Regions from separate parts of the Phycicoccus sp. Root563 genome, predicted to be linked through region 1. Evidence: riboswitches for the same ligand, from Rfam matches in the RefSeq annotation. Region 1 holds a riboswitch; each other region holds the start of a gene.
The links. A riboswitch is a leader RNA that binds a small molecule or an ion and turns the genes downstream of it on or off. The one in region 1 is predicted to bind S-adenosylmethionine.

Region 1 (7,512 bases):
CGCGGGTGCCGGACCGCCGGGGACCCGGGCCCGAACCGGGCGGCGGCCTCGACCCGGCGCTGGCATGCTGGCGGCCATGTCCGGGCACCGGGTGGTGGTCCTGCTCGAGGGCCAGAGCGACGTCGCTGCCGTGCGCGCGCTGCTGGGCGTGCGTCCGGTCACCGTGCAGCCGGACCGGCTCGACCTCGTCGACATGGGTGGCGTCACCAACATCCGACGCCACCTCGCCGACCTCGTTGCGCAGAGTGCGCGCGCCAACGGTGACGCCCCTGCCCGGCTGCGCGTCCTCGGGCTCTGCGACGTCGGGGAGGCCGGCTACTTCGCCCGTGCACTGGCGTCGATCGGTCACCCGGTGGGCTCGGCCGACGACATGGCCGCCCTCGGCTTCCACGTCTGCGACCAGGACCTCGAGGACGAGCTGATCCGGGCGCTGGGGGTCGAGCGGGTCATCGAGGTGCTCGACCGGCTCCGGCTCTTGGACCGCTTCGTGACGTTCCGGCGCCAGCCCACGTGGGAGGGTCGGCCGGTCACCGACCAGCTGCGCCGGTTCTCCGGGACGACGTCGGGGCGCAAGGCGCTCGTCGCGCAGGCCCTGGCCGCGGCGACGACGGCGGAACAGGTCCCGCCTCCGCTCGCTGCGCTGGTGGCCCACATCGCGGCGGCTGCCGCGGACGACGAGCCGGGCCCGGCGGTCCGGCCCTTCTCCACCGAACCCTGAGCGCTCGACCCGATGAGGACGGGGTCGAGCGCTCGAGGTGGGGCGCGCTGTGCGCGGTGCCGCCGGTCAGGCGGTGGCGTCCACCGGAGCCAGCCGCCCGCGCAGGGTCAGGGTCGCGACGACCAGCGCCAGGGAGGCCGTCAGGGCCATCACCAGGGTCATCGGCACGGCCGAGCCCGAACCCATCGCGCCGATCAGGGGAGCCGCGGCTCCACCGATGACGAACTGCGAGGCACCGAGCAGCGCAGCCGCCGTGCCCGCCGCCTCGCCGTGGCGGGTGAGCGCCAGCGCCGGGGTGTTCGGCAGGGTCAGGCCGCAGGCGAACAGGATGAACCAGAGCGGCACGAGGATCAGGGTCAGGCCCCCGAAGCCGGTGGCGGCCGACGCGAGCGTCAGCAGGGCGGCCACTGCACCGATGGTGACCCCGGCACGCACCAGCACGCGGGGCTCGAACCGCTTGAGCAGGAACGGGTTGAGCTGCGAACCGGTCAGGAAGCCCAGCGAGTTCATCCCGAAGACCAGGCCGAACTGCGCGACGCTCAGGCCGTAGATGTCCTGCAGCACGAACGACGAGCCACCGATGTAGGAGAACAGCGTCGCGAACATCAGGCCGCTGATCAGGACGAGCCCGACGAAGGTGCGGTCCTTGAGCAGCGACCCGTAGGTCGCCACGACGGGCTTGAACGCGAGCTTGCGGCGACGCGCCGGTGGCAGCGTCTCGCGCAGGGCGAACGACGCGAGCGTCACCATCATCGTCCCGGCGATCGCGAGCAGGACGAAAACCCCGCGCCACGAGGTGAGCTGGAGGATGAAGCCACCGAGGGTCGGTGCGAGCACCGGCGCGAGGCCCATGACCAGCATCAGGCGCGAGAGCATCGTCGCGGCGGCGGAGCCGGCGAACTGGTCGCGCACCATGGCCATGGAGACCACGGCCACCGCGGCGTTGCCGAGGCCCTGGAGGACACGACCCACGGTCAGTAGCTCGATGCTCGGCGCGAACGCACAGAAGATCGACGCAGCGATGTGCAGCGCGAGCCCGGCGATGAGGGGGCGGCGGCGGCCCACCGCGTCGGCGAGGGGGCCGACGAGGAGCTGGCCGAGCCCCATACCGAGCAGGATGCCGGTGAGGGTGAACTGGACGGCCGACTCGGACGCGGCGAGGTCACGCGTGATCGAGGGCAGGGCCGGCAGGTAGGTGTCGATGGTCAGCGGCCCGATGGCGATGAGGGCGCCGAGGACGAGGACGAACCGCACGTAGGCGCGACCCGTCGGGGCGGGAGGCATGGCCTCGTCGGAGGAGCGGGAGGAGTCGACGGAGGTCTGGGGAAGCGTCTGGGTACGGTCGTCGGTCACGGTCTGGGGCGCGGCGGTCACGGGGAGGGCAACACCGGCCCACCCCGGATCCATTCCGACGGACCTCAGTCGCGCCCGGTGAGCTCCCAGGCGTCGCCGGACTCCTCGACCTCCTCGCGGCCCGCGAACTGCGCGGCCACCGGGTCGTTGTCGTAGCGGTCGTCGGGGGCGTAGCCGGGCCGGTACGACGGCGCCGGTGCGCCGACCGGCACCTCGTCGGTGTGCTCCACTCCCCCAGCCTCGTCGGCCAGGGCCTGGCCGTCGAACACCGGCTCGGCGTCCGGGACCTCGTCGCCGCGCATGAGGGCGAGCGTCGTGGGCAGGTCGTCCGGCTTGACCAGCACGTCGCGGGCCTTGGAACCCTCGGACGGACCGACGACGCCGCGTGACTCGAGCAGGTCCATGAGGCGACCGGCCTTGGCGAACCCGACGCGCAGCTTGCGCTGGAGCATCGACGTCGAGCCGAACTGCGTCGTGACGACGAGCTCGGTCGCCTGCAGCAGCAGGTCGAGGTCGTCACCGATGTCGTCGTCGACGTGCTTCTTGGCGGCGACGACGGTGACGTCGTCGCGGTAGTTCGGCTTGAGCTGGTCGGTGACCGCCTTGACGACGTTCTGGATCTCGGACTCGGTGACCCAGGCGCCCTGGACGCGCATCGTCTTGCTCGAGCCCATCGGCAGGAACAGCGCGTCGCCCTGGCCGATGAGCTTCTCGGCGCCGGGCTGGTCGAGGACGACCCGGCTGTCGGCGAGCGACGACGTCGCGAACGCCATCCGCGACGGGACGTTGGCCTTGATCAGGCCGGTCACGACGTCGACCGACGGACGCTGCGTCGCCAGCACGAGGTGGATGCCGGCGGCCCGGGCGAGCTGGGTGATGCGGACGATCGACTCCTCCACGTCACGCGGGGCGACCATCATCAGGTCGGCGAGCTCGTCGACGATGACGAGCAGGTACGGGTACGGGTGGATGACCCGCTGGCTGCCCGGCAGCGGCTTGACCTTGCCGGCCTTGACCGCCTTGTTGAAGTCGTCGACGTGCTTGAAGCCGAACTGGGCGAGGTCGTCGTAGCGCGTGTCCATCTCCCGCACGACCCACTGGAGGGCCTCGGCGGCCTTCTTGGGGTTCGTGATGATCGGGGTGATGAGGTGCGGGATCCCCTCGTATGCCGTGAGCTCCACCCGCTTGGGGTCCACCAGCACCATCCGGACCTCGTCGGGCGTCGAGCGCATGAGGATCGAGGTGATCATGGAGTTGACGAAGCTCGACTTGCCGGCGCCGGTGGCCCCCGCGACGAGCAGGTGGGGCATCTTGGCGAGGTTGGCGATGACGTAGCCGCCCTCGACGTCCTTGCCGACCCCCATGACCATCGGGTGGTCGTTGCCGCGGGCGGCCTGGCTGCGCAGGACGTCGCCGAGGCTGACCTTCTCGCGGTCGGTGTTGGGGATCTCGATGCCGATGGCGGACTTGCCGGGGATCGGGGAGAGGATCCGGACGTCGGCCGAGGCGACGGCGTACGCGATGTTCTTCGAGAGGGCGGTGACCCGCTCGACCTTGATGCCGGGACCGAGCTCGACCTCGTACCGCGTGACCGTCGGGCCGCGGCTGAAGCCGGTCACCTGTGCGTCGATGTCGAACTGGTCGAGCACCTGGGTGAGGGACTCGACGACGCGGTCGTTCGCGGCGCTGCGGGCCTTGTGCGGCGAGCCGGGCTCGAGCAGGGCGTTGTCGGGCAGCGTGTAGGTGATGTCGCCGGCGAGGGCGAGCTGCTCCACCCGCTGCGGCAGGGGGGTCGTCGGCGGCGCCTCGAGGGCGACCTTCTCGGCGACCTGGCGGGCGGGAACCACTGGTGGGGCGCCCGAGGCGCCGGCGCTGGTGGAACTGTTGGCCCCGGTGGCACCGGGGGCGAGGACGCCCGGGGCGGTCGGGCGCTTCTGCCCGGGACGCAGGCCGTCCTTGCCCTCGGGCACGACGACCGCAGCCTTCTCGAACGCCTCGTCACCGTCGAACGGCCCCTCGGGCTCGATCACCCTGCGGCGGCGCCGGGGCTTCTCGGCCTCCTCGGCGGCCGGCTCGTCGACGTCGACCCCGCGGTGCAGGAGGTGGTCGCGCAGCTCGGCGAGGCGCTCGGGGATCATGTGGACCGGGGTCGCGGTCATCACGAGGAGACCGAAGAAGCCGAGCATGAGCAGGATCGGCACGGTGCCGTAGACCGAGACCGCCGCCTTGAGCGGGCTGGAGGCGAGGAAGCCGATAATGCCGCCGCCGTCGCGCATGCCCTCGGCACCCGCCGGCGGGGTGGGGATGCCGGCCGCCACGTGGGCCAGGCCCGACGCCGCGAACGCGAGCGCGCCGAGGCCGACCCCGATGCGCGAGTTGGCGCCGTCGTCCTGGGGGGCGCGCAGCAGCCGGACGCCGAGGTAGAGCAGCGCGAGCGGCACGGCGTACGCGACCCGGCCGAAGGTGCCGGCCACGACGGCGTGGATGACGTCGCCGACCGGGCCCTCGAGGGCCCACCACTCGCGGGCGGCCACGACGATGGCCAGGCCGAGGAGGAGGAAGCCGACGCCGTCGCGACGGTGTTCGGGCTCGAGGTCGCGGGCCCCGTTGCCGACGCGGCGGACCGCGCCACCGGCTACGTGCGCCATACCCATCCACGTGCCGCGGACCGCACGCAACGGCAGGGGCAGGCCGCCACCGCTGGCCTTGCCGCGGGAACCCCGGGCGGGGCTCTTGCGGGGCGTGGTGGTGCGACGGTTGGCGGGGCGGGTGGCGGTGCCCTTGCGCGCCTGCCCAGCCGAGGAGGTGCGCGTCGGGGTGGACGGACGTGTGGCCATGGTCCGCAGGCTACGCGAAGGTCACACCGGACACACGCGTCACACGCGTTCCACGTGGGCGGATCTGACGCCGACCCGGAGCCGACCCGGAGCCGACACGGAGCCGTCACCCGCGCCGTTCGGGGCGGACCCGCTCCCCCGAACAGGTGGAGGGGTCCCCCCGGTTCGGGCAGCACGGGCCGGTCCACCCGACGCGACGGGTGCGGCCCTGCCACGCTGAGCCTGCGTCTGGCGGGGCCCGCACCGGCGACCACCCCTCGGGGAGGTCGCCGGTGCAGGCGTACCAGGACATCGGGGGCAGGGGGTGCGCCGGTCCCGCCAGATCACCTGCACCACCGTTTCCGGCGCGACCTCCCCCGAGGTCTCAGATGGCGAGAAGGTCCGTCCGGCTGGTGGAGGGACGACCCGACCGCCGCTACCTTCGTCGTCAAGGTCATGAGTGTCAGCGCACAGCCCCGGCTTGCTGACCAGCAACCCTCCACCGCGGTGGGGTGCTCCGGGTGACGACCGGGTCGACTGCACCCGCAGCCGGCAAGCGCGGACCCGAGCACAGCCCGGGTCCCACCGGACCCAGGAGCTGACCTCCATGTCGATCGCGAGCACCCCACCGACCACTCCCGAGAGCACGCCGGACCACGCGTTCCGCCGCACCGCTCCCCTCGCCCACGCCCGTGAGCACCTCCGGGCCGTTCCGCCTCTGGTCGCGCCGGCCTCGCTGCCGCTGGGCGGTGCGGTCGAGCCCCTGCCGGCCGAGCTGCCCGTCCACCGGTCCGCCGACCTGCCCGCCGTGGTCTCGGCCGGGCTGGTGGTGCCCACGCTGAACGGCCCGGTCGACTACGCGAACTTCGACCACGCCGCCTCGACGCCGTCGCTCGTCAGCGTCAAGGCCGCCGTCGACAGCGCCCTGCGCACCTACTCCTCCGTGCACCGCGGCAACGGGTACGCCTCCAAGGTGACCAGCGCCTGGTACGAGCAGGCCCGTGAGGAGGTCGCGACCTTCGTCGGGGCCCGGCCCGGCGACGAGGTGGTCTTCACCCGCAACAGCACCGACTCGTTCAACCTGCTGGCCCGCGCCCTGCCGCGCGACACCCAGGTCTTCGTCTTCGAGACCGAGCACCACGCCGCCCTGCTCCCGTGGAAGGCGCGCCAGACCACCCGCCTGCCCGTCCCCGGAAGCGCCGCCGACGCCGCGGTCCTGCTGCGCACGGCGCTGAAGAACCGCCACGGCCGCCACCGCCTCGTCGTCCTCACCGGCGCCTCCAACGTCACCGGCGAGGTCTGGCCGGTCCGCGAGCTCGCCGCGATCGCCCGCAAGGCCGGTGCCCGCGTCGTCCTCGACGCGGCGCAGTACGCCCCGCACCGCCGCGTGGACCTCGCCGAGCTCGGCGTCGACTACGTCGTCCTGTCCGGTCACAAGCTCTACGCGCCGTTCGGCGCCGGTGTCCTCGCGGGCCGCTCCGACTGGCTCGACGCGGCGACGCCCTACCTCGCCGGGGGCGGAGCGACCAGGGCCGTCACCGAGGACGGCGTCGCCTGGCACACCGGCTCGGCCCGCCACGAGGCCGGGAGCCCCAACGTCATCGGCGCGGTCGCCCTCGCCGCGGCCTGCCACGCCCTCCGCACCGGCGCCGCTGCGGTCGAGGCGCACGAGGACGCCCTCGGCACCGCCCTCCTCGAGGGCCTGCGCGCCATCGACGGCGTCGAGACCTACTCGCTCTTCGGCGACGACCACGAGCGCGTCGCGGTCGCCACCTTCACGATCGACGGGCTCGACAGCTCGCTGGTGTCGGCGGCGCTGTCCGCCGAGCACGGGATCGGGGTCCGCGACGGGAAGTTCTGCGCGCACCTGTGCGTCGACACCCTCCTCGACGACCCGTATGGCGCAGGGTCCGGCACCGCGATCCGGGCCAGCGTCGGTCTGGGCACCACGGCCGAGCACGTCGAGCGCCTGCTCGCCGCGGTGGCCGACCTGGCTGCGAACGGACCACGGGCGGCCTACGAGGTCACGCCGCAGGGCTGGCTCCCGGTGGAGGACACCCGCGACCTGTCCCCCGCCCGCCCCTGGTAGCAGCTCGCCCCTGGTAGCAGCTCGCCCCTGGTGGGAAACGCGTCCCTGCGGGGACGCGCCCCTGGCGGGGACGCGGCTCAGGCCTGGATGACCACCGGGATGATCATCGGGCGGCGACGGATCTTGCCGCCGACCCAGCTGCCGATCGCACGACGCATGACCTGCTCGAGCTGGTGGGGGTCGGTGATGCCCTTGCCGGTCGCCTCGGCGAGCGCCTGCTCGATCTTGGGGCGCACCTGGTTGAAGATCTCGTCGTCCTCGGCGAAGCCCCGGGCCTGGATCTCCGGGCCCGCGGCGACCTTGCCCGTGGCGGAGTCCATGACGACGATCACCGAGATGAACCCCTCGTCGCGCAGGATGCGGCGGTCCTTGAGCAGGGCCTCGTCGAACTCGCCCACCGACGAACCGTCGACGTAGACGTACCCGCAGTCCACGGCGCCGACCACCTTCGCGACGCCGTCGACGAGGTCGACGACCACCCCGTCCTCGGCCAGGACCACGCGCTCACGTGGCACCCCGGTCTGCACCGCGAGCTC
Region 2 (7,512 bases), on a different contig from region 1:
CCCGGGCCAGCTCCTCGTCGAACCGGCGCCCACCTCCGGGGTGCACAGCGGTCAGGGCGGCCGACGCGTGGTCCGGGGCCGGGACGAAGTGGCGCCGGGTGGCCTTGGGCAGCGCGCGGATCAGGGCGGTCGCGAGGTCGGTGCGCAACCCCGGCACCTGCCAGTCGAACCCCTCGTCCTGCACCTGGTTGAGCACCTGGACGGGGATGTGGACCGTGACGCCGTCGGCCGCGGTGCCCGGCTCGAACTGGTAGGTCACGCCGAGCTCGAGCGCACCCTGGCTCCACGTCCTGGGGTAGTCCTCGGCGGACACCCCGTCCGCCGAGTCGCGGGTGAGGAACTCCTCGGTGAAGGTCAGCAGGTCGGGCGTCTCCTTGCGGGCGTCCTTCCACCAGCGGTCGAAGTGCCGCTGCGAGACGACCTCGGCCGGCACGCGCTGCTCGTAGAAGGTGACGAGGTCCTCGTCGTCGACGACGATGTCCCGACGGCGCGCCCGCTCCTCGAGTTCCGAGAGTCGTTTCAGGAGAGCCTCGTTCGCACGGAAGAACGTGTGGTGGGTCTCCCAGTCGCCCTCCACGAGCGCGTGCCGGATGAACAGCTCGCGCGACTCCTCGGGGTTGATCCGCGCGTAGCTGACCGTGCGGGCGGCGACGAGCGGCACGCCGTACAGGGTGACGCGCTCGGTGGCCTGCGCCGCTCCCTGCTTGCGGGACCAGCGCGGCTCCGAGTAGCTGCGCTTGACCAGGTGCGGCGCCAGCCGCTCGGCCCACACGGGGTCGATGCGCGCGTTGGTGCGCGCCCAGAGGCGGGTCGTCTCGACGAGCTCGGCGGACATGACGAACGTCGGCTGCCGCCGGAACAGCGTCGACCCCGGCGAGATGCCGAACCGTGCACCGCGGGCGCCGAGGTAGTCGCGCTTGGCCTCGTCCCGGAGCCCGACGTGCGACAGCAGCCCGGCGAGGACGGCCTGGTGGATGACGTCCGGGTTGGCGTCCTCGCCCTCGGCCGAGGTGGCCTGCCTCGGGTCGATGCCCACGTCCTGGCAGGCCTTGCGGAGCTGGCTGTGCAGGTCCTGCCACTCGCGGACCCGGAGGTAGTGCAGGAACTCGTTGCGGCACATGCGCCGTAAAGCGCTGTGGCTCAACGCCTTCTGCTGCTCCTTGAGGTAGGCCCACAGCAGGAGGAGCGACATGAAGTCGGAGTGCTCGTCCTTGAACCTCGCGTGCGACTGGTCGGCCTGGGTCTGCTTGTCGGCCGGGCGTTCGCGCGGGTCCTGCATCGACAGGGCCGCGACGATGACGAGCACCTCGCGGGTGCACCCGAGCTTCCCCGCCTCGATGAGCATCCGGCCGAGGCGCGGGTCCACGGGGAGCCGGGCGAGGGAGCGTCCGTACGGCGTGAGCTGCCGCCCGCGGCGCCCCTCGTCCTCGGAGTCGAACGCCTGCAGCTCCTCGAGCAGCCGCACGCCGTCGGCGACCTGGCGCGGGTCGGGCGCGTCGACGAACGGGAACCGGCCGACGTCCCCGAGGCCGAGCGAGGTCATCTGGAGGATGACGGACGCCAGGCTGGTGCGCTGGATCTCGGGCTCGGTGAACTCGGGGCGGCTGTCGTAGTCCTCCTCCGAGTAGAGCCTGATGCAGATGCCGTCGGCCACGCGCCCGCACCGGCCCGAGCGCTGGTTGGCGCTGGCCTGCGAGATCGGCTCGATCGGCAGCCGCTGCACCTTGGTGCGCTGGCTGTACCGGGAGATGCGCGCGGTTCCCGCGTCCACGACATACCGGATGCCGGGCACCGTCAGGGACGTCTCGGCGACGTTCGTGGCCAGCACGATCCGTCGTCCGCTGGCCCGACCGAAGACCTTGTGCTGCTCCGCGGCGGAGAGACGGGCGTAGAGCGGGAGGACCTCGGTCTGCGGGAGCTTCATCGACGTCAGCGCGTCAGCGGTGTCGCGGATCTCGCGCTCCCCCGAGAGGAACACGAGGATGTCGCCCTCGCGGTTCTCGGTCCACAGCTCCTCGACGGCCTCGCACACCCCGGTCACCTGGTCGCGCTCGGGGTCGTCGGGGCGGTCGGGGTCGACGAGGGGGCGGTAGCGGTGCTCGACGGGGTAGGTGCGCCCCGACACCTCGATGATCGGCGCGGGCTCCCCCGTCCGCGCATCAGCGAAGTGCTCGGCGAAGCGCTGCGGGTCGATGGTCGCCGAGGTGATGACGACCTTGAGGTCGGGCCGGCGCGGCAGCAGCTGCTTGAGGTAGCCGAGGATGAAGTCGATGTTGAGGGACCGCTCGTGCGCCTCGTCGATGATGATCGTGTCGTACTTGCGCAGCATCCGGTCGCGCTGCATCTCGTTGAGCAGGATGCCGTCGGTCATCACCTTGACCAGCGTGCTGTCGCTGCTCTGGTCGGTGAACCGCACCTGGTAGCCGATGGCCGTGCCGAGCTCGACCTCGAGCTCCTCGGCGATGCGCTCCGCCACGGACCTGGCGGCGATCCGCCGCGGCTGGGTGTGGCCGATCAGGCCTGCCTGCCCACGACCGACCTCGAGGCAGATCTTCGGCAGCTGGGTGGTCTTCCCCGACCCGGTCTCCCCCGCCACGATGACGACCTGGTGGTCGCGGATGGCGGCGGCGATGTCGTCCTTGCGCGCGACGACCGGCAGGTTCTCGGGGTACCTCAGCTCCGGGACCGGGGGCGGCACCCGCACCGGTCGGGAACCCCGGCCTTCCCGGTCCCCGCGACGGGGACGGCGTCCCCGAGGCCTGCGGGCGCCCCGGGCCGCACCGTCACCACCTGCGTCCTCCGACCGGACGGCCCCGGGCTCGGTGGCGTCGACGGAAGGCATGCAGGCCAGCATACGGAGGCCGCTGGGCCGTCACCCCGTGCCGCCCCCGCCATCCACGACGCCGTCCCCGCCATCCACGACGCCGTCCCCACCCCCGTCCCTCGAGACGTCGGTGGGCTGGCGCGGGCACCACTCAGCAGAGGGTGCTGCCCTTGGGCCACGGTGCTACCTGTCCCGTGTGCAGCAACCTCTGCTAGCAGAGGTTGCTGCACACGGGGTCGGGCGAGGGGTCGTGGCGAGGGGTCGGGCGAGGGGGTTCGTGCTGCGGCTGCGGCGCGCCGGTCAGGCGCCCTTGGCCGAGATGAAGCCCTGCTCGAGGTCGGCGAGGATGTCGTCGATGTGCTCGATACCCACTGCGAGCCGCACCAGACCCGGCGTCACCCCGGCGGCCAGACGGTCGCTGTCGGGGCCCTGCGAGTGCGTCGTGGACGCCGGGTGGATGGCCAGCGACCGCACGTCACCGATGTTGGCGACGTGGCTGTGCAGCTGGAGCGCCTCGACGAACCGCCGACCCGCGTCGACCCCGCCGACGATCTCGAAGGCCAGCACCGCCCCGGCCCCGCGAGGCGTGTACTTCTTCGCCTTCTCGTAGGACTCGTGGTCGGGCAGCGACGCCCAGACGACCTTCTCGACCTGGTCGTGGCCCTGGAGGAACTCGGCGACCTTGTGGGTGTTCTCGAGGTGGCGCTCGATCCGCAGGCTGAGCGTCTCGATCCCCTGGGCGATGAGGAACGCGTTGAACGGCGACGCCGACGGCCCGAGGTCGCGCAACAGCTGGACCCGGGCCTTGAGGATGAACGCGAGGTTGGCCCCGAGAGGGCTGCCGACGCCGAGGTCCCGGGCGAAGACCAGCCCGTGGTAGCTCTCCTCCGGGGTGTTGAAGTTGGGGAACTTCCCCGGGTCGGCGGCGTAGTCGAAGGTGCCGCCGTCGACGATGACACCGGCGATCGAGGTGCCGTGGCCGCCGAGGTACTTGGTCGCCGAGTGCACCACGATGTCGGCGCCCCACTCCAACGGGCGCAGGAGGTAGGGGGTGGCGATCGTGTTGTCCACGATCAGCGGGACCCCGGCCTCGTGGGCGACGGCCGCGACACCTTCGATGTCGAGCACCTCGGACTTGGGGTTCGCGATCGTCTCGCCGAAGAACAGCTTGGTGTTGGGCTGCACCGCGGCCTTCCACGACTCGAGGTCGTTGGGGTCGGCCACGAAGCTCACCTGGATGCCGAACTTGGGCAGCGTGTGCTTGAGCAGGTTGTAGGTGCCGCCGTAGAGCGACGGGCTGGCCACGACGTGGTCGCCGGCCTCGGCGATGTTGAGGATCGCCAGCGTCTCGGCCGCCTGCCCCGAAGCGACGAGGAGGGCCGCGACCCCACCCTCCAACGAGGCGACGCGCTGCTCCACCGCGTCCTGCGTGGGGTTCATGATGCGGGTGTAGATGTTGCCGAACTCCTTGAGCGCGAACAGGTTCGCCGCGTGCTCGGTGTCCTTGAAGACGTAGGACGTCGTCTGGTAGATCGGCAGGGCGCGAGCCCCCGTGGCCGAGTCGGGCTCCTGGCCCACGTGGATCTGGCGGGTCTCGAACGACCAGTTGGCGTTGCTCATGTCACTGACCTTCACTCTCGTGCCGCGTGGGCGGCGTCGGCGTGGTCCGTCACCGAGGGTGGAGTGCTGCAGGTCGCCACCGTCAGAAACGGTGCGGGACACGTGGTTGGGGTCTCCCGCGCTTGCGCACGGCAGGTGCCGTGCGCCTGGTCCTCACCCGGGGCACCCCACCGCGGAGGAGGGTTGCCGGCCAGCGAGCCGGGGCTTTCCGCTGGCACTCATGACCTGTGGAGAGGGTATGCCGCGTCGTCACCGACGCGGCATACCCGTCTCTCATCGCGGACCGGTCGGTCCGCCCGCCACCGAACCTCACGAACGCGTCATGCCGCCCGTCAGGGGAGCATCCAGCCGAGCACCGCGGTCGACTGCAGGAACACGATCACGCACATGAAGGCCAGGAACCCCAGGCTCCAGCCGACGACCTTGCGGAACAGGTCGCCCTCGCGCCCCGACAGACCCACCGCGGCAGCGGCGATGGCGAGGTTCTGCGGCGAGATCATCTTGCCGAGGACCCCGCCGGACGAGTTCGCTGCGGCCATCAGCGCGGGGCTGAGCCCGACGTCCTTGGCCGCCGAGACCTGCAGCGCGCCGAAGAGCGAGTTCGAGGAGGTGTCGGAGCCGGTGACGGCGACACCGAGCCACCCGAGGATCGGCGACAGGATGGCGAACGCCGAGCCCGCACCCGCCATCCACGAACCGAGGCTCGCCGTCTGGCCCGAGGCGTTCATGACGTAGGCCAGGCCGAGCACCGCCATCACGGTGAGGATCGCGGACGCCAGCTGCCGGTAGGTCGCGCCGTAGGCCCGCAGCGCCTTCGACGGGGAGATGCCGATGGCCGGGATCGTCAGCAGGCCGGAGAGGAGCATGAGGGTGCCGGCGGCGCTGAGCCAGTTGAGCTTGAACGTCGGCAGGGTGGACGCCTTGCCTGAGGCCGTCTGCAGCCCGTCGAGGCCCGGCCACCCGAACGACCGCGTCGGGGCGTCCAGCGCACCCTTGATGCCGGGCAGCTGGGCGAGGATGAACAACGCGATGATGATGAGGTACGGCGCGTAGGCCTTGACCACCTCGCCGGTGCTGTCGACCTTGCCCTCGTCGCGGGCGGCCAGGTCGTGGGCCGAGGTGGAGGGCACGGGTTCGTCGTGCCGACGTACCTCGCCCCGACGCGTGCCCGAGGCGGCGGTCGCACCCGTGGAGCGGGCGGCGCCGCCGGTGCTGCTGCTGCGGGCCCCGACGAGCTCGTCGTCGTCGGTCTCGGTCTCGACGTAGGTGTCCGAGGGCTGCCAGACGCGCAGGAGGACGACGACGGACAGGGCCCCCACGAGGGCCGCGACGATGTCGGTCAGCTGGGTCGACAGGAAGTTGCTCGTGGCGAACTGCGCCACGGCGAAGGCGATCCCGCACGTGAGGGTGGCCGGCAGGGTCGCCCGGACGCCCTTGCCCTTGTCGACGATGTAGACCAGCGCCATCGGCACGAAGACGCCGAGCAGCGGGGTCTGCCGGCCCACGATCTGGGCGAGGTGGTGCTCGGACTCGCCGCTCACGGTGGCGAGCGTCGTGATCGGCACGGCCAGCGCCCCGAACGCGACGGGGGCCGTGTTGGCCACCAGCGCGACGACCGCGGCCTTCATCGGCCGGAACCCCAGGGCGATGAGCATGACGCTGGTGATCGCCACCGGCGTCCCGAACCCGGCCAGCGCCTCGAGCAGCGCCCCGAAGCAGAACGCGATGATGACGGCCTGGATCCGCTGGTCGTCGCTGACCTTGGCGAACGACCGCCGCAGCACGTCGAAGTGCCCCGTCTCGACGGTCATGTTGTAGACCCAGATGGCGTTGATGACGATCCACAGGATCGGGAAGAAGCCGAAGGCGGCGCCCTCCAGCCCGGCCGACAGGGTCGCGCCGACGGGCATCGAGTACGCGGTCAGCGCCACGACGATCGAGACCGCCAGCGAGATCAGGGCGGCCTTCCACGCGGCCAGGCGCAGCACGCCGAGCAGGACGAACAGGGTCAGCAGGGGCAGCATCGCCACGAGGGCGGTGATGGTCAGCGAGCCGGCGACGGAGTCGAGTTCCGGTCTGTACATGGGTCACCTCGTTGTGAGACGTGTCCTCGCGGACACGGGAGTGGGGCGGGTCGCGTCAGGTCGTGGTCGGCCTCCCGGGGGTGCGTCCGGCCGCCGGGGCGCCGAGGTCGGAGGGTCGTCGTCCGCGGATCGAGGCGTCGAGCACCTCGATGGTGTGGGCGAGGGGCATGGGGGTGCCCGACCGCTCGAGCGCGGAGTGGATCTGCATGAGGCACCCGGGGTTCGCCGTGACGAGCAGGTCCGCACCGGTGCGACGGACGTTGGCCGCCTTGAGGTCGCCGAGCTCCTGGGCGGTGCCGGGGTTGAGCAGGTTGTAGATCCCCGCGCTGCCACAGCACAGCGACCCGTCCGGGACCTCCCGCAGCTCCAGCCCCGGTATGGCGCCGAGCAGCTGCCGCGGCTGGCTGCGGATCCCCTGCGCATGCCCGAGGTGGCAGGCGTCGTGGTAGGCGACGCTCACCTCGAGCGGGTGCCGGGTGGCCACCGGTCCGACCTCGGCGAGGAACTCGCTGACGTCACGCACCTTCGCCTCGAAGGCCTCGGCCCGGGCGGCGTAGGCGGGGTCGTCGGCGAGCAGCGCGGCATACTCCTTCATCGCGGAGCCGCACCCCGCGGAGTTGACGACGACGTGCTCCACGCCGGCCGCCTCGAACGTGTCGACGAGGCTGCGGGCGAAGGCTGCTGCCTCGGGCTCGCGGCCGTTGTGCGCCGAGAGGGCGCCACAGCACCCCTGCCCCGCCGGGGCGAGGACGTCGAAGCCCTCGGCCGCCAGCACCCGCGCCGTGGCGGCGTTGACGCCGGGGAAGAACTCGCGCTGCACGCAGCCGAGGAGCATGCCGACCGTGCCCCGCCTGGCCCCACGCGCCCGGGTGACCTCGGCGACCGGCACCGGGCGGCCGAGGGGTGGGGCGAGCGCCTCCATCGCCGCCAGCTGCGGCGAGATCCGTTGCAGCACACCGGACCTGCGCAACAGACGGGAGAGCC
Region 3 (7,512 bases), on a different contig from region 1:
TTGCCGGCAGCGGCCTTGGCCGTCTTCGCGGTCTTCGCCGCAGCCTTCTTGGCCGCGGGCTTGACCGGCTCGGCAGCGGCCGCAGCCGCCTTCTTCGTGGTCGTCGCCTTGGCCGCAGCCTTGGCGGCGGGCTTGGCAGCGGTCTTGGTCGCCGTTTTCGCGGTGTCGTCGGCCGCGGCAGGCTTGGCTGCCGCCTTGGTCGTCTTCGCGGCCGCCTTCTTGGCGGGCGCGGTCGCGGTGCGACGGGTCGTCGTCGCAGCAACGGCACGCGAGGCGGTGGCGGCGTCCAGGGTCACGGTGATGCCCTGCTCGTCCAGCGAACGCAGCACCACCTTCATCCGCTTCGGCGGGACCTCGGCGCCCTCGAGCGCCTCACGCAGCGCGCCGCTGTCGACCGAGCCGTTGGTGCGGCCCTGCATGAGCAGCTGCTGCAGGGCTGGATGGGTGAACTCGGTGGGGAGAGACGGTGCGGGGCTCGCAGCCTTCTTGGACACAGGCGACACGGACTACCTTTCGTCGCGGGATCGCGGCACGGCGCACGCCATCACGGGCATGGCGGGGCATGCCTACGACAACAACTGCGGGGGCGGAAGTATTGCCGAGACCGGGCGGGAGTGCCCTGCGCGACCTCGTTCCAGACATTGTAAAACGAGAAGGCGCTCATTCCCGCATTCGTGCACGAATTCGGGCCGTTCGCGGCCCGATCGCGTCGTTCGTGGCGCCTACGCGTCGGCCTTGACCGCCAGGACCGGGCAGGACGCGTCGAGCAGGATGCGCTGCGCGTTCGACCCGAGGATGAGCTTCCCGACCGGGGTGCGTCGACGCAGCCCGATGACGATGAACTCGGCGTGCTCCTCCTCCGCGACGGCGATCAGGTCCTCGGCGGGTTCGTTGCCCCGGACCAGCTGGCGCACCTCGTGCACCAGCCCCTGGTCGTCGAGCTGGCCCTGGATCCGCGAGAGCTCGGCCTCGAACCGCTGGGCCTCGTCGCTGTCGTAGTCCCGGCCTCCACGGTTGGAGTTGATGACGATGAGCTTGGACTTGCGCAGCAGCGCCTCGTCCGCCGCGCGTCGTAGCGCCGCTCGCCCTTCCTTCGTCGGGACATACCCCACAACGATGGCCACGGGAACCTCCTCGTTCGTCGACACCTGCGGCAGTGGCCGCGCGGCCGACGCTACCGGAAATCACCCGGTCAGGCAGGGTCCCCGAGAACCCGCACCACGATGGCACCGACCTGCTCCAGCTCGATGAGGAAACCGTCGTGGCCGTAGTCGGAGTGGACGGTGTGGACGACCGCACCCGGGACGGCGTCCGCGATCTCGTGGGACAGGCGCGGCGGGTAGAGCCGGTCGGAGTCGACCGCCACCACGACGACGTCCGCCGTGATGCGGGCCAGCGCGGCCTCGACACCGCCCCGCCCCCGGCCGACGTCGTGGGAGTTCATGGCCTCGGTCAGGACGACGTAGGAGTTGGCGTCGAACCGGCCCGCGAGCTTGCCGGCGTGGTGGTCGAGGTAGGACTCCACCGCGTAGCGCCCCCTCCCCCCGAGCGGGTCCTCCTCACCCTGCGCCGAGCGGCCGAAGCGCTCGTGGAGCTCGATCTCGCTGCGGTAGGTGACGTGGGCGATGCGCCGGGCGATGCCGAGTCCGGTGTCGGGCCCGGTCTCCTGGTCGTAGTAGTCGCCGCCGTGGAAGTGCGGGTCGCTGCGGATCGCGAGCAGCTGGGCCTGACACCAGGCGATCTGCTCGGCCGACGCGTAGGCCGTGCTGGCCAACACCAGCGCGGAGGCCACGCGGTCGGGATGGGTCACCGCCCACTCGAGGGCGCGCATCCCTCCCATCGACCCGCCGAGCACCAGGTGCCACCTCTCGACGCCGACGCGGTCGGCGAGCAGGGCCTCGACCCGCACCTGGTCCCGCACGGTCACGAACGGGAAGCGGCTCCCCCAGGGGCGCCCGTCGGGGGCAGGTGAGGCGGGGCCGGTGCTCCCCTGGCAGCCGCCGAGCACGTTGACGGCCACGACGAAGAAGCGGTCCGTGTCCAGCGGGCGGCCCGGGCCGATGAGGCCGTCCCACCAACCAGGGGTCGGGTGGCCCGGCCCGGCCACCCCGGTCACGTGGCTGTCCCCGGTGAGGGCGTGCTCGACCAGGATCGCGTTGTCACGGTCGGCGTTGAGCTCCCCCCACGACTCGTAGGCGAGGGTGACGTCGGGCAGCACCCCGCCGCGTTCGAGCTCGACCGCGCCGAGGGCGACGAACCGCCGGTCACCCACCGGGTCCCCGGGACGCCAGGCCCCGGTCGTCGTCGGGGGTCGGGAGGTGGTCGTCATGAGGGTGCTCCTGTGGCCATCGCGCTTGCCGCCCAGGACAGGGCCGGCCGGGTCCTCACCCGGGGCACCCCACCGCGAGGAGGGTTGCCGCCCAGCAAGCCGGGGCTTGGTGCTGGGACTCATGACCTGCCGACCATCATACGAGCCCCGGGTCGAGGTGTCCGGCCCGTCCGGACACTGGACCGGAGGGAGGAGGACGACCTCGTCTCGTCAGGCCGACAGGCCTCCGGGCACGGAGCCGAACCCGTGTCGCGGCGGGGGTTCGGCCGCCGGCCGGGAGCGCACCCCGAGGTCGACCATGCGTTCCAGCAGGCGGGCGAGCCGGTACCCCGGGTGGTGCTGGAGGGCGCGGTCGAGCGCGACGCGGGTCAGCGCCCCGTCCCCCAACCACCAGGCGAGGTTGGCGAGCACCGTGAGGACGGCGGCGCAGTCGTCGTCCGGCACCGCGCGGGCGACGGCCTGCAGCCGGGACAGGACCCGGCGTCCTCCCACGGCAGCACGCTCGCCCCCACCCTGCAGCCAGGCCGGCTCAGGGAGGCAGCTGTGCAGGGCGTCGACGAGGTCGACCGACAACGCGTCGAACGGCAGCGTGCCCGGACAGACCCAGGCGATGACGGCGTCGCGCAGCTCCACGTCACGCAGACCTGCGACGAGGAGGGCCACCTCTTCGGGGCCCAGCTCGAACGCACCGCGGAACTGGTCCGCGCCGGCGACATCGAGGACCTTGGCCCAGGTGGCGAGGTGCCTGAGCCGGTGGACGGCGACCGCACGCCCGCCGAAGGAACGGCCGTCGGCGCGTGCCCCGATGTCCTCGAGCGCGGCGGCCACCGCCGGCGTCCGGGACGGGTCGGCGGCGACGAGCTGCGCCAGCGACTCCCTACCGGGCAGGGGGGCGACCTCCAGGGCGACGAACTGCGCCACGGCCGGGACGTCTCGCGGGACGTCCTGCTCGTGGCCGACGCTCGGGCAGCAGCCGTGGTCGCAGTCGGGGGCATACCACCGGCCGTCCCGGACGACGAGGCGGTCGAGGACCGGGACTTCGGCCGCGACGAGGGCGTCCCGGACCGCGTCGGCGAGCGGGAGCGCGTCGCCCGGTCGTGACTCGTACCCGACGAGCAGCACCGCGTCGGGCTCCTCCCTCAGCAGCGGTGGCACCAAGGCCGTGCAGGCGTCCTCCACGGCGTCCTGAGGTGGCAGGTCGATCCGCTCCACGAGACCGATCTGGCGCTCATGCAGGGCGATCGCGACGAGGGACTCGCTGGGGTGGTACCCGAGCTGGTAGGGCAGGACGGCAAGGACGTCGGCGGGTCCGGCGAGACGGATCGGTTCCATGGCCACCACGGTGGTGGGCCGGACGCCGAGGACCCAGGGCGTCCGGGGCGGCCTGTGGACACCCCGTCGGGTGACCACCACCTGTGGACGGACGACCCGGGGGGGCGGCGAGCCCCCGCGATCGACGAGCCACCTCGGTCGACCAGTCACCCCAGTCGCCGAACGACTGCCGTCAGCCGCCCACCGCGGTCACCGGACGACGTGCCCCGGCACCGTGCGACCCTGCTGCCGGCTCGAGCCGTTCGGCTCCTCCTGGGCCGCGGCATACCCGTCGGCGGGGTGGGCGGTCCCGCGGACGGTGCGCTCCCACCGCAGGTAGCCCTCGGTCTCGTTGATGAAGGCCGCGGCGAGCCACGACACCACGACGGCGTCGTCGGCCAGGCCCAGGACGGAAAGGAACGCCTCGGGCACGAGGTCGATCGGCGACACGACGTAGGCGACCGCTGCAGCGATCATGAGCAGGCGTCCACGGGTGCTGCCCCGGTACTCCCCCCGGAAGGTCGCGCGCAGCAGGCGCGGGAGGCTGGCGAACCGCTCCCCCAACCCGGGCGAACCGGGGCGCAGGGCGGTGCGCAGTGCGGTGCCGATGGTGCGGAAGGCTCCGAGGCGGTTCACGGCCATGTCGTCTCCAGGTGTGTCAGCGGTGCTGGTCGGTGGGACGGACGGCACGGGCGCCGACCGCGCCCGAACACGGGTCCAACGAGTCGTGCGGGCCAGACATTCCCGGCCGTCAGAGCCCGGTCGCGCGCTTCGGGAACTCGTGGCGCGCGTGGTCGGCGATCCGCTTGAGGAGGTAGGTGTCCAGGCCGGCGCCGACGACGCCGCCGAGCACCGGGACCCCCTTGCCGAACCGCGTCAGCGTCTTCTTGCCGGCCGTCGACAGCAACCGGAAGCCGACCGCCTTGTTGACGACCATCAGGGCCGGGCCGGGAAGTCGTTGCGCCGCAAGGTTCGACAGCCGCCCGGTCGACATCACGCCGGCCTTCTTGAGCAGGTCGTCGGCGTCAGCGCCGACGAGGGTCAGCAGGACGGCGGAGCGGATCTCCGGCTGCTTGATGTCGTACCCGCGCAGCGACGCGATGGAGGCGACCATGCGGGTGGCGACGAGGTAGAACTCGACGACGTTGGCCGGCAGGGCGACCGGTAGGGTGATGAACCCGCCGAGCCCGGTCACGAACCCGCCCGCCGCAGCGAGCTTGAGGTGTCCGCGCACCACCGCGTCGACGGCGTCCTCGGCGTCGGGACGCTCCGCACGCTTGACGTCGGCGATCTTCTGCGCGGAGTCGAACGGCCCCTTGCCGTCGATCCCGACGTCCAGGAGGTTCTCGACGAGCCCGGTGACGGCGCCGGTGAACATCCCCGTGTCCTCCTTGCCGGCCCTGGCCTGCTCGAGTGCAGGGACCTTCGCCCCCGACCCGTCCTTGCCCAACCCGAGGAAAGCCACGCTGTACTCCCTGTCGTCGTCCGTCCGGGTCTGCGAACCCGTGCCCTGCGACCGCTGGCGCGGGCGTCCCGACCATCCTGCCACGCAGTCCCGGGACCAGCAGGTTTAGCCTTGGGAGCATGGCCGACCACACCGAGTCCACCCCCACCACGTCCACCACCGAGTCCGCCTTCGCCGCGTACGCGCACCCCGAGCGGCTGGTCAGCACGCAGTGGCTGGCCGAGCAGGTCGAGGCCGGGAAGGTCGGCGGGCCCGACGGCATCGTCGTCCTCGAGTCCGACGAGGACGTGCTGCTCTACGACACGGGCCACATCCCCGGGTCGCTGAAGCTCGACTGGCACCAGGACCTCAACGACGCCGTGGTGCGCGACTACGTCGACGCCGAGCAGTTCGCCGCCGTCATGTCGGCGCGCGGCATCTCCCGCGACACCACGGTCGTCGTCTACGGCGACAAGAACAACTGGTGGGCGGCCTACGCCCTGTGGGTGATGAGCCTGTTCGGCCACGAGGACGTGCGCCTGCTCGACGGCGGCCGCGCCAAGTGGGTCGCCGAGGGCCGCGAGCTCACCAAGGACGTGCCGCAGGTCGCGCCGCTGACCGGCGACGCGGCATACCCGGTCGTCGAGCGCGACGACACTCCGATCCGCGCGTTCAAGGAGGACGTCCTCGCCCACCTCGGTGGTGCGCTGGTCGACGTCCGCTCCCCCGGCGAGTTCAGCGGCGAGCTGCTGCACATGCCCGACTACCCGCAGGAGGGGGCCATGCGCGGCGGTCACATCCCGGGTGCGCGCTCGGTGCCGTGGGCGCGGGCGGCCAACGAGGACGGGACCTTCAAGTCCCGCGAGGACCTCGAGGCCATCTACCTCACCGAGCAGGGCCTGTCCCCCGCCGATGCCACGATCGCCTACTGCCGCATCGGGGAACGCTCCTCGCACACGTGGTTCGTCCTCACCCACCTCCTCGGCTTCGGGCAGGTCCGCAACTACGACGGCTCGTGGACCGAGTGGGGCAACTCGGTCCGCGTCCCGGTCGAGCAGGGCGCGCCGAAGTGACCGACACCGTCGACCTCCCGCCGGCGATGCGTGAGGTCGCCGACGACTTCGCCGAGCTCACCGCGAACGAACGGCTCCAGCTGCTGCTGGAGTTCAGCGAGGGCCTGCCCGAGCTGCCCGAGCGGTATGCCGGGTCGCTCGACTCGATGGAGCAGGTGCACGAGTGCCAGTCGCCGATCTTCCTCGCCGTCGAGGTCGACGACGAGCCGGCGGACCGCCCGGGCGACCGGGCGGTGCACCTGTTCTTCTCCGCCCCGCCGGAGGCGCCCACGACCCGCGGGTTCGCGGGGATCCTCCATGAGGGCCTCGACGGGCTGACCGTCGCCGAGGTGCTCGCCGTCCCCGAGGCGGCGCCGTACCAGTTCTCGCTCGGCGAGGCGGTGTCCCCGCTGCGCCTGCGTGGCATGGTGGGGATGCTGAGCCGCATCAAGCGGCAGGTGGCGCTGAAGTCCCAGTCGTAGCAACGACATCCGCGCCCAGCGGACGAGGACGACCTCGTTGGGCGCCCGGTCACGACGAAGCCGCGGCCCCCTCCCGGGGGACCGCGGCCTCGTTCGTGTCACGGCACGTGCGCCCGTGACGGGACGTCCGTCACGGGCGTCCCGTCACGGGACGGGCCTCAGTGGCGGGACTTCCGGACAGCGTCGAGGGCGTCGACGATGCCCTCGCCGTAGTAGCTGTTGTCACCGGCCGGGCCGACGCAGGCGGGGCCGGCGTTGTTCTCGGCGGCCGCGCAGGCGTGGTCGTCGGCCTGCTTGCGCAGCTCCTCGATCATCGTCTCCGGGCTCCACGACGGGTGCGCGGACTTCATCAGCGCGAGGACGCCCGCCACGTGCGGCGAGGCCATCGAGGTGCCGCCGAGCTTGGCGTAGGTGCCACCGGGGTAGGTCGACAGGATGGAGCGGCCCGGCGCCGCGACGTCGATGACGCCGAGGCCGCGGTTGGAGAAGGACGCCAGGGTCGTGGCCTGGGTCGTCGCCGACACCGTCACCACGCCGGGGAGCTCGGTGGGGATGTCCTTGCAGCCGTCGTTGATCGTGCGCGGGATCGGCGTCGTGTCGTTCGGGCTGGCGGTGTCGGTCGTCTTGTTCGCCAGGTCCTTGCCGGAGTTGCCGGCGGCGGCAGCGTGCACGACGCCCTGCTTCGTCGACCACGACACGGCCCGCTGGACGGCGGTGCGCACGGCAGCCTGGTCGGGCTGGTCGTCGCACCAGAACTCCATCGGGTCGATGTAGTAGCTGTTGTTCGTCACGTCCATCTTGTGCATCCCGGCCCAGACGAAGCCACAGATGGCGTACTCGGGGTAGATGAACCCGTCGTCGTTGACGACCTTGACGGAGGCGAGGCGCACGTTC

Region 2: it holds a riboswitch for S-adenosylmethionine, as region 1 does, so the genes downstream of both, ASD62_RS04780 (bifunctional o-acetylhomoserine/o-acetylserine sulfhydrylase) here and ASD62_RS18645 (aminotransferase class V-fold PLP-dependent enzyme) in region 1, are expected to answer to the same signal.
Region 3: it holds a riboswitch for S-adenosylmethionine, as region 1 does, so the genes downstream of both, ASD62_RS04715 (homoserine O-acetyltransferase) here and ASD62_RS18645 (aminotransferase class V-fold PLP-dependent enzyme) in region 1, are expected to answer to the same signal.

What each region holds. Positions count from the first base shown of each region.
Region 1 is NZ_LMGM01000002.1:279,936-287,447, forward strand. It holds gene ASD62_RS18630 (hypothetical protein) at 77-718, shown strand; gene ASD62_RS18635 (multidrug effflux MFS transporter) at 785-2,125, opposite strand; gene ASD62_RS18640 (DNA translocase FtsK) at 2,137-4,908, opposite strand; SAM riboswitch class IV at 5,340-5,452, shown strand; gene ASD62_RS18645 (aminotransferase class V-fold PLP-dependent enzyme) at 5,495-6,976, shown strand; gene ASD62_RS18650 (ribonuclease J) at 7,054-7,512, opposite strand, start outside.
Region 2 is NZ_LMGM01000001.1:1,007,450-1,014,961, forward strand. It holds partial or broken gene hrpA (ATP-dependent RNA helicase HrpA) at 1-2,842, opposite strand, end outside; gene ASD62_RS04780 (bifunctional o-acetylhomoserine/o-acetylserine sulfhydrylase) at 3,125-4,444, opposite strand; SAM riboswitch class IV at 4,558-4,670, opposite strand; gene ASD62_RS04785 (L-lactate permease) at 4,777-6,528, opposite strand; gene ASD62_RS04790 ((Fe-S)-binding protein) at 6,584-7,512, opposite strand, start outside.
Region 3 is NZ_LMGM01000001.1:991,730-999,241, forward strand. It holds partial or broken gene ASD62_RS20570 (RNA polymerase sigma factor region1.1 domain-containing protein) at 1-503, opposite strand, end outside; gene ASD62_RS04710 (universal stress protein) at 723-1,124, opposite strand; gene ASD62_RS04715 (homoserine O-acetyltransferase) at 1,193-2,329, opposite strand; SAM riboswitch class IV at 2,346-2,456, opposite strand; gene ASD62_RS04720 (DUF4192 domain-containing protein) at 2,540-3,661, opposite strand; gene ASD62_RS04725 (YkvA family protein) at 3,851-4,282, opposite strand; gene ASD62_RS04730 (EcsC family protein) at 4,392-5,105, opposite strand; gene ASD62_RS04735 (sulfurtransferase) at 5,225-6,157, shown strand; gene ASD62_RS04740 (SufE family protein) at 6,154-6,618, shown strand; gene ASD62_RS04745 (S8 family serine peptidase) at 6,777-7,512, opposite strand, start outside.